Regions from separate parts of the Amycolatopsis sp. N2S4-7 genome, predicted to be linked through region 1. Evidence: riboswitches for the same ligand, from Rfam matches in the RefSeq annotation. Region 1 holds a riboswitch; the other holds the start of a gene.
What was found. Region 1 has a riboswitch for thiamine pyrophosphate ahead of thiO (glycine oxidase ThiO). Riboswitches for the same ligand answer to the same signal wherever they lie in the genome.
Positions count from the first base shown of each region.

Region 2: another riboswitch for thiamine pyrophosphate. It lies ahead of ACH54P_RS36540 (thiamine ABC transporter substrate-binding protein); the one in region 1 lies ahead of thiO (glycine oxidase ThiO).

Region 1 covers NZ_CP172299.1:7,045,675-7,050,076, reverse strand. Annotated here, with positions in the region: gene ACH54P_RS33435 (MarR family winged helix-turn-helix transcriptional regulator) at 29-457, opposite strand; gene ACH54P_RS33430 (thiazole synthase) at 555-1,313, opposite strand; gene thiS (sulfur carrier protein ThiS) at 1,315-1,515, opposite strand; gene thiO (glycine oxidase ThiO) at 1,515-2,588, opposite strand; TPP riboswitch at 2,582-2,687, opposite strand; gene thiE (thiamine phosphate synthase) at 2,719-3,378, shown strand; gene ACH54P_RS33410 (hypothetical protein) at 3,570-4,295, opposite strand.
Region 2 covers NZ_CP172299.1:7,693,073-7,697,474, forward strand. Annotated here, with positions in the region: gene ychF (redox-regulated ATPase YchF) at 1-1,051, shown strand, start outside; gene ACH54P_RS36535 (4a-hydroxytetrahydrobiopterin dehydratase) at 1,620-1,904, opposite strand; TPP riboswitch at 1,937-2,043, shown strand; gene ACH54P_RS36540 (thiamine ABC transporter substrate-binding protein) at 2,065-3,117, shown strand; gene ACH54P_RS36545 (ABC transporter permease) at 3,093-4,402, shown strand, end outside.

The DNA.
Region 1 (4,402 bases):
GGCCGGCGCGCCACACCCGAGGCGCGTCCTAGTCGTCCGCGATCAGGGCCTCGAGCGCCGGGATCGCCGCCGTCAGGGCTTCGCGGTGCTCGGGCGAGAGCCGGTCGAGCCGCCGGTTCAGCTCCTGCACCCGGGTCGACCGGACGCCGGAAACCAGCCGCTCGCCCTCCTCGGTCGCCTTCGCCAGCCACGCCCGCCGGTCGACCGGGTCGGACTCCCGGCTGACGTACCCGGCCTCGACCAGGGACGCGATGATCCGCGACATGGTCGCCGCGGCGACGCCCTCCTTGGCCGCGAGGTCACCCAGCCGGAGCTGGCCCGCGTGCACCAGCGTCGCCAGCGCCGAGATGGCGCCGTGGCCCGGCCCGGGCACGCCGGCCTGGCGCAGTGACCGGGACAGCCTCCCGACGGCGAGGTACAACCTGCCCGAGACGTCCTGGACCGAGGTGCTGGTCACGGCTGGCTCCTTCTGCCCTGCCCCGCCGCGGGTGCGCCGGAAAGTGCCGTCCACCTTACGGGTTCGCGGTGCGGGTTCGGCGTGAAGCCACTCCGGTTCACCGGGGTGGACTCGACGCCTGCGCCCAGAAGCGCTGCGGCACCCGACCCGCGCCGCGGGCCAGGCGACCGGCGGCGACGCCCGCCCGCATCGCCGCGGCCATCCGTTCCGGATCCGCCGCCCGGGTGACCGCCGTGGACAGCAGGACGGCGTCGCAGCCGAGCTCCATCGCCAGCGTCGCGTCCGACGCCGTGCCGATTCCGGCGTCCAGGATCACCGGGACGCCCGCCCGCGAAACGATCAGCTCGATGTTGTGCGGATTCCGGATGCCGAGGCCGGTGCCGATCGGCGCGCCCAGCGGCATCACGGCGGCGCAGCCGGCCTCCTCCAGGCGCAGCGCGAGCACCGGGTCGTCGTTCGTGTAGGCGAACACGGTGAACCCGTCGGCGGCCAGCCGTTCGGCGGCGTCGAGGGTTTCGAACGGGTCCGGCAGCAGCGTCCGGTCGTCGGCGTGCACCTCGAGCTTGATGAGATCGGTACCGAGCGCCTCGCGCGCGAGCTGCGCGGTGAGGACGGCTTCGGCGGCCGTGCGGCAGCCCGCGGTGTTCGGCAGCAGCTCGATACCGAGCCGGTTCAGGAGCTCGAGGACGCCGGAGCCGCCTTCGGCGTCGGCGCGGCGCATGGCGACGGTCGTCAGCTCGGTCCCGGACGCGACCAGCGCGCGTTCGAGCACGGCCAGGTTCGCCGCGCCGCCGGTGCCGATGATCAGCCGGGACGTCAGCTTGGTGGTGCCGATGACCAGCGGTTCTTCGTCCATTTCAGCCTCCCTGGACCGCGGTGAGCACGTCGACGCCCGCGCCCTTGGGCACGGCGGTGGTGGGCCAGTCGCTCCGGCGGACGACGACGCCGTCGACCGCGACGGCGATCCCGGGCCGCTGCCCGCCCGTCGCGTCGAGGACGTCCGCGACGGTGGCGCCGTCCGGGAACTCCGTCCACGTCCCGTTGAGCTTGATCTCCATCACACGCGCTCCTTCTGGTGCAGGCGGGCGGGCGAAGCCGCTTCGACGCCTTCGGGCGGCTTTTCCCCCTCGAGCCAGGCGACCACGGCGTCCGCGGTCACGGGGGCCATCAGCAGTCCGTTGCGGTGGTGCCCGGTCGCGGCGTAGACGCCGTCGTCCAGGACGCCGAGGTACGGCAGCGCGTCCCGGCTGCCGGCCCGCAGGCCCGCGGCGGTCTCGGCCAGCTCGTACTCGGTGATCGCGGGGAAGACGCGCTCGGCGCCCTCGATCAGCTCGCGCACGCCGCGCGCGGTGACGGCCTGGTCGAAGCCCGCCTCGTACTGCGTGGCGCCGAGGACGAGCTCCTGGTCACCGCGCGGGACGAGGTAGATCGGGCGGCCCTCGACGACGGCGCGGACGGTGTGCACCGGCGGCGGCAGGCAGCCGCGGCGGGGCTTGAGCCGGAGGATCTCCCCCTTGAGCGGGCGCACGGCGTCGGCGAGCTGCGGGTGCAGCCGCCCGGTCCAGGCGCCCGCGGCGAGCACGACGGCTTCGGCGTCCGGCACGGATCCGACGCGCTCGCGGACGAACCGGACGTCGTGGTTGACGCAGGCCGCGTAGAGCGCGTTGAGCAGTTTCCGGTTGTCCACGGCCAGGTCGCCGGGCACGTGGAGTCCACTTCGGACGGACCCGACCCCGGGCTCGAGGCGCTTGGTCTCCCGGCCGGTGAGCCGGTCCGCGGCGCGGCCGATCGAGCGCAGGTAGCCGGCGAGGATGTCGAGGTGACCGGCGTCGGCGCTGTCGAACGCGACGACCAGCGTCCCGTGACCGGCCAGACCGGGGTCGACGCCCTCCTGGGCCAGGTCGCTCGCGAAGCCGGGCCAGCGGCGAAGGGACTCTTCGCCGAGCCTGAGGACGTCCTCCTCGCCGGGCCAGGCCTCGGTGACCGGCGCGAGCATGCCGCCGGCCAGCCAGGACGCGCCGCCGCGGGCGGGTTCGGGGTCGTAGACCGTGACGGGGTGGCCCTGCCGGGCCGCACGCCACGCCGTGGACAGGCCGATCACGCCGCCGCCCACCACTGCCAGGTTCGTCATGGGATCACGCTCCCTGCGCCGGCATGACCCGGATCAGGTTCCACGGTCGGAGCGGCAGCTCCCTCTCAGCCCGTGCCTCGGGCTCCCGTGCGGACCCCACCACCCTAACGCGGGAGGTACGGTCGCCGCTATGCCCGCCCTTTCCGGTGACAAGATCCGCGCCCGGCTCGACGCCGCGCGCCTGTACCTGTGCACGGACGCCCGCACGGCCCGTGGCGACCTCGCGGAGTTCGCCGACGCGGCGCTGGCCGGCGGCGTCGACGTCATCCAGCTGCGCGACAAGACCGGTGCCCTGGAAGCCGCGGGAGAGATCGCGGCACTGGAGGTGCTGGCCGAGGCGTGCGCGCGGCACGGCGCGCTGCTGTCGGTGAACGACCGCGCGGACGTGGCGCTGGCGGTCGGGGCGGACGTGCTCCACCTGGGCCAGGACGACATCCCCGTGCCGCTGGCCCGCCGGATCCTCGGCGAGGACGTCGTGATCGGCCGGTCGACGCACTCCCTCGACCAGGCGCTCGCGGCCGCCGCGGAGCCCGGCGTGGACTACTTCTGCACGGGCCCGTGCTGGCCGACGCCGACCAAGCCGGGCCGCCCGGCGCCGGGCCTGGACCTGGTCCGTTCGACGGCGGCGGCCGCCCCGGACCGGCCCTGGTTCGCGATCGGCGGCATCGACGCCGAGCGCCTGCCGGAGGTCCTCGACGCGGGCGCGACGCGGATCGTGGTGGTCCGGGCGATCACCGAGGCCGAGGACCCCGCCGCCGCGGCCCGGGCATTGCTGGGCCGACTGCCCTGAGGGGCTCGCCGGGTGGGTGCTCAGGGGTCGTCGGCGGCCCGGGCACTGCTGACCCACCTCACCTGAGGCCCGGGTTCACGGGGGTGGGTGCTCGAGGTCATCGACGGTCCGGGCCTGCTGACCCACCTCACCTGAGGCCCGCGAGGTGGGTGCTCGGGCTCGTCGACGGCCCGCCCGGCCCGCGAGGGGACTCAGGGCGTGGAGGTCGGCGCGGCCTTGCTGGTCGGCGGGGTTGTCGTCGCCGGGGCCGAGGTCGACGGCTGCTGGGTCGTCGTGCTCGGGGTCGTTGTCGGTGACTGGGTCGACGTCGTCGGGGCGGTCGAGGTTTCGGTCGGGCTGGTCGGCGTCTCCGTCGGGGACACCTGGGTGTCGTCCGTCGAGGTCGTGGGGGTCGTGGCCGGGGTCTTGTCCGTCCCGCCGCCACCGCTGCCGAGGATCTTGCCGATGCTCGAACCCGTGCCGCCGCCGATCTGGGTGCCCGTCGCCGACTCGAACCCGACGATCGCCAGGATCGCCACCGCGAACGCCGCCACGCTCGTGCCGATGATCAGCGGCCAGCGCAGCTTCCGCCACCGGCCCGGCCCCTCCTCCGGGGGCTTCGCCAGCTGGACCGTCGGCTGGTCGGTGATCGGCACGTCCGGACCGGCGGGCCCCCGTCGCCGGATGCCGGACGTCGCGAGCTCACGCGCCTTCAGCGCCGCCTCCCGGGTGCGTTGCAGCGAGCGGAGGTACAGCTCGCTGCCGACCGTCGACACCACGCTCGCCACGCCCGCGCCGACCACCGTGCCCGCCACGCCGAGCGTCGAGCCCAGCAGCGCCGCGGTCACCGCCGCCAGCGCCGCCGCCAGTACCTGCGCGATCCGCAGGCCGGACTTTTCTTCCTTCGCTTCGGAAGTCGCTGCGTTCTCCTTGCTCATGGTCCCGATCCGGTAGTAAGTCATCTCCCCTGTCCAACGTGTAAGGCGCGCGAGGAACTCCCCACGTTGCCCCGACGTGAGAAGCACCACTCCGACTGTCCATAATA
Region 2 (4,402 bases), 650 kb from region 1:
CAACGTCGGCAAGTCCACCCTGTTCAACGCGCTGACGCGCAACGACGTGCTCGCCGCGAACTACCCGTTCGCGACGATCGAGCCGAACGTCGGCGTGGTCCCGCTGCCGGACCCGCGGCTGGACAAGCTGGCCGAGCTGTTCAAGTCGGAGAAGACCGTGCCCGCCGTCGTGTCCTTTGTGGACATCGCGGGCATCGTGAAGGGCGCGTCCGAGGGTGCCGGGCTGGGCAACAAGTTCCTCGCGAACATCCGTGAGGCCAACGCGATCTGCCAGGTCATCCGGGTGTTCGACGACCCCGACGTGGTGCACGTCGACGGCCGGATCGACCCGTCGAGCGACATCGAGACGATCAACACCGAGCTGATCCTCGCCGACCTGCAGACGCTGGACAAGGCCCTGCCGCGGCTGGAGAAGGAAGCGCGGACGAAGAAGGAGAACAAGCCCGCGCTGGACAACGCCCAGAGGGCGAAGGAGATCCTCGACGCCGGGCGGACGCTCTTCCAGGCGCAGAAGGAGGTCGACTTCGAGGCGTTGCGGGAGCTGAGCCTGCTCACCACGAAGCCGTTCCTGTACGTCTTCAACGCCGACGAGTCGGTGCTCACCGACGAGGCCCGCCGCGAGGAGCTGACGAAGCTGGTCGCGCCCGCGGACGCGGTGTTCCTCGACGCGAAGGTCGAGGCGGAGCTGCTGGAGCTGGACGACGAGGAGTCGGTCCGCGAGCTGCTCGAGTCGGTCGGCCAGCCGGAGCCGGGGCTCTATTCGCTGGCCCGTGCCGGCTTCCACACGCTCGGCCTGCAGACGTACCTGACGGCGGGCCCCAAGGAATCGCGCGCCTGGACGATCCCGCAGGGTGCGACGGCCCCCCAGGCGGCGGGCGTGATCCACACGGACTTCGAGCGCGGCTTCATCAAGGCGGAGATCGTCTCGTACGACGACCTGATGGAGGCCGGCTCGATGGCGGCGGCCCGCGCGGCGGGCAAGGTCCGCATGGAGGGCAAGGACTACGTCATGACCGACGGCGACGTGGTCGAATTCCGCTTCAACGTGTGAGCCGGGCGCTCACCCGGGTCGAGCGGGCCGCGGCGGACGTCCCGGATGCCGCGGAACTGCGGGCGCAGGCGGCCGAGTTCCCGCCGACCGAGCGGATCCGCCCGGCGGGCTGACAGACGAGTACGCCGCCGCTCTGGAGGTCAGGGCGACGGCGCTCGAACTGCGGCTGCTGCGCGGACTAGCCGAGCACACCCAGCAGCACGATGGCGATCAACACCACCGCGGGGGCGAGGGCGTTGATCCAGGCGCGCTGGGCGGCGGGCAGAGTGCTGTTCATGGGCGTTTTCCCTACGGGCGGGCCGATGCTTCCGCAGGGACAGCGCACTGATCATGCCCCGCGTTAGCCGCTGTGATCAAGCTCACCCGTGACCAGGGAAAACGCCGTTCAGCCGTCCAGGTGGCGGCGGTTGCGGGCGGTGAACCAGAGCACGCCTCCGGCTGCCGCCACCATGGCTGCGAACGCCGCCGAACCGACCACGATTGCCTGAGTCATCTCGTCTCCCTCCCGAAGGTTCCGGTAACCGAGAGACGTCGAACCCGGGCGAAAGTTCACCCAGAGTTACCAGGATCACAGTCCGGCGAGCACCGCATCGATCTGGGCCGCCAGGTCGAAGTCCTTCGCGGTCAGCCCGCCCGCCGAATGCGTGCTCAGGCGGAAGGTGAGCGTGCGCCAGCGGATGTCGATGTCCGGGTGGTGGTCGGCCTCTTCGGCGAGGACCGCCACCCGGTCCACCACCTCGATCGCCTGCGGGAAGCTCGCCAGCTCCACCTCGCGGGAGATGACGGACCCGGATCGGGTCCAGCCCGCACCCAACCGTCCGTCGGCCTCGGAGTCGCTCAAGATTTCCGTCATGTCTCCATGGTCGTACGTCCTGGACTACGCTGCACGGTTGCCACGGGAGTCCGGTCAGCCGGGCTGAGAGGCGGGTCACCCGCGACCGTTCGCACCTGACCGGATCATGCCGGCGAAGGGAGGGCTCGACCTCCTCGTCCGGCGAAGTGCAGGAGGGTAGATGAAACGCAGGGCTGTTCGCGCCGCGACGGCCGTCGCCGCCGTCAGCGCCGTCGCAGCGGCGTGCTCGCTGTCGGACGGTGACGGTGGCACGCAGCAGACGCCCACCGTCACCCTCGTGACGCACGATTCCTTCCTGGCGCCGCAGGAGGTGCTCGACGCCTTCCAGAAGCAGTCGGGCATCAAGGTCTCCGTGCTCAAGCAGGGTGACGCCGGGTCGCTGACCAACAAGCTCGTGCTGACCAAGGCCAACCCGATCGGCGACGTCGCGTACGGCGTCGACTCGACCTTCGCCTCGCGCGCGCTCACCGAGGGCGTCTTCGAGCCGTACACCAGCCCGGAGGCCGACCGCGGGCCGCAGCGCTACGCCGTCGACCCCGAGCACCGGCTGTCCGCCGTCGACGTCGGCGACGTCTGCGTCAACGTCGACACGAACTACTTCACGAGCAAGGGGATCCCGGCGCCGGAGTCGTACGACGACCTCGCCGACCCGAAGTACAAGGACCTGCTGGTCGCCGAGGACCCGGCGACGGCGTCGCCCGGCCTGGCCTTCCTCCTCGGCACCGTCGCGAAGTACGGCGAGGCCGGCTGGAAGGACTACTGGACGAAGCTGAAGGCCAACGGCGTCAAGGTGGTCAGCGGCTGGGAAGAGGCCTACACCAAGGACTTCTCCGGCTCGTCCGGCAAGGGGCCGCGGCCGATCGTCGTCTCGTACGCGTCGTCGCCGGCCGCCGAGGTGGGCGAGGACGGCAAGCCGCGCACCAAGGCGCTGCTCGACACGTGCTACCGGCAGGTCGAGTACGCCGGCGTGCTGGCCAACGGCAAGCAGGCCGAGAACGCGCGCAAGGTCGTCGACTTCCTGCTCTCGCAGCAGTTCCAGGTGACCGTGGCGGCCAACATGTACGTCTACCCGGCGCGCCAGGGCGTCGACCTGCCCGCGGGCTGGGCGCAGGCCGCCCCGCTGCCGCAGAAGCCGCAGACGCTGCCCGCGGACCAGGTGCAGGCCGGACGCGAGAAGTGGATCGGCGAATGGCGCACGCTGGTGCAGTCTTAGCGCCACCGCGGACCGCCCGAGGCATCGGCTTGGCGCTGCTCGGGCTGGCCCCCATCGGGTTCCTGGTGGTGTTCTTCGCCTGGCCGGTGCTGGCCATCGTCGGCCGCGGGTTCGCCGCGGGTGGTCTCGACGTCGTTCTCCGGGACCCGCGGACCTGGCAGCTGGCCGGGTTCACCGTGGCGAGCGCGGCCGCGTCCACGGTCGTCGCGGTGCTGGCCGGGCTGCCGGTGGCGTTCCTGCTGGCCCGCGTGCGGCTGCCCGGCGTCGGCCTCGCGCGGACGCTGGTGCTGGTGCCGTTCGTGCTGCCGACGGTCGTCGTCGGGCTCGCCTTCCGGGCGCTCTGGCCGGACGGCGGCGTGCTGCCGATCGTGCTGGCCAACGCCTTCTTCAACGTCGCCGTCGTCGCGCGGACCGTCGCCGGGCTCTGGTCGCGGCTGGATTCGCGGACGACCGACGCCGCCCGCGCGCTGGGCGCGTCGCCGTGGCGGGCGTTCCGCTCGGTGACGCTTCCCGCGCTGGCCCCGGCGATCGCGTCCGCCGCGGCCGTGGTGTTCCTGTTCTGCGCCACCAGCTTCGGCGTCGTGCTCATCCTCGGCGGCGCCCGCTACCGGACCCTGGAGACCGAGATCTACCTCCGGACGGTCGACCTGCTCGACCTCTCGGGTGCGGCGGCGCTTTCGCTGATCCAGTTCGCCGCCGTGGTGGCCGCGCTGGTCCTCGGCGGCTTGGCGCGCCGGCGCAAGGAGGGGGCCAGGATCGGGGCCACGAAGACGCGGCGCCCTCGTGGTGGCGAGTGGTGGGTCGTCGGCGCGGCGGGTGCCGTGCTCGCCCTCCTGCTGACCCCGATCCTCGCGCTGCTCGCCGAGTCGGTGTCCACTGAGGACGGCTGGAGCCTCGCCGGCTACCGGGCCCTGACGAGCACCGGCGAGAAGGGCGCGCTGCAGGTGTCCGGCTGGGACGCCGCGGTGAACTCGCTGAAGGTGGCCGTCGACGCGACGCTGCTGGCGATGGTGGTCGGCGTGCTCGCGTCCGTGGTGCTGGTGGCCCTGCGCCGGTCGCCCGCGAAGCCCGCGCGCGGGCTCGGCGAGACGATGGACGCCGTGCTGATGCTGCCGCTCGGGGTGTCCGCGGTGACCGTCGGGTTCGGCTACCTGGTGACGCTCGACGCGCTGCCCGGCGACCTCCGGACGTCGCCGTACCTGGTACCGCTGGCCCAGGCCCTGGTGATCATCCCGCTGATCGTGCGGATGGTGCTGCCGGTGCTGCGCGCGGTCGACGTCCGGCT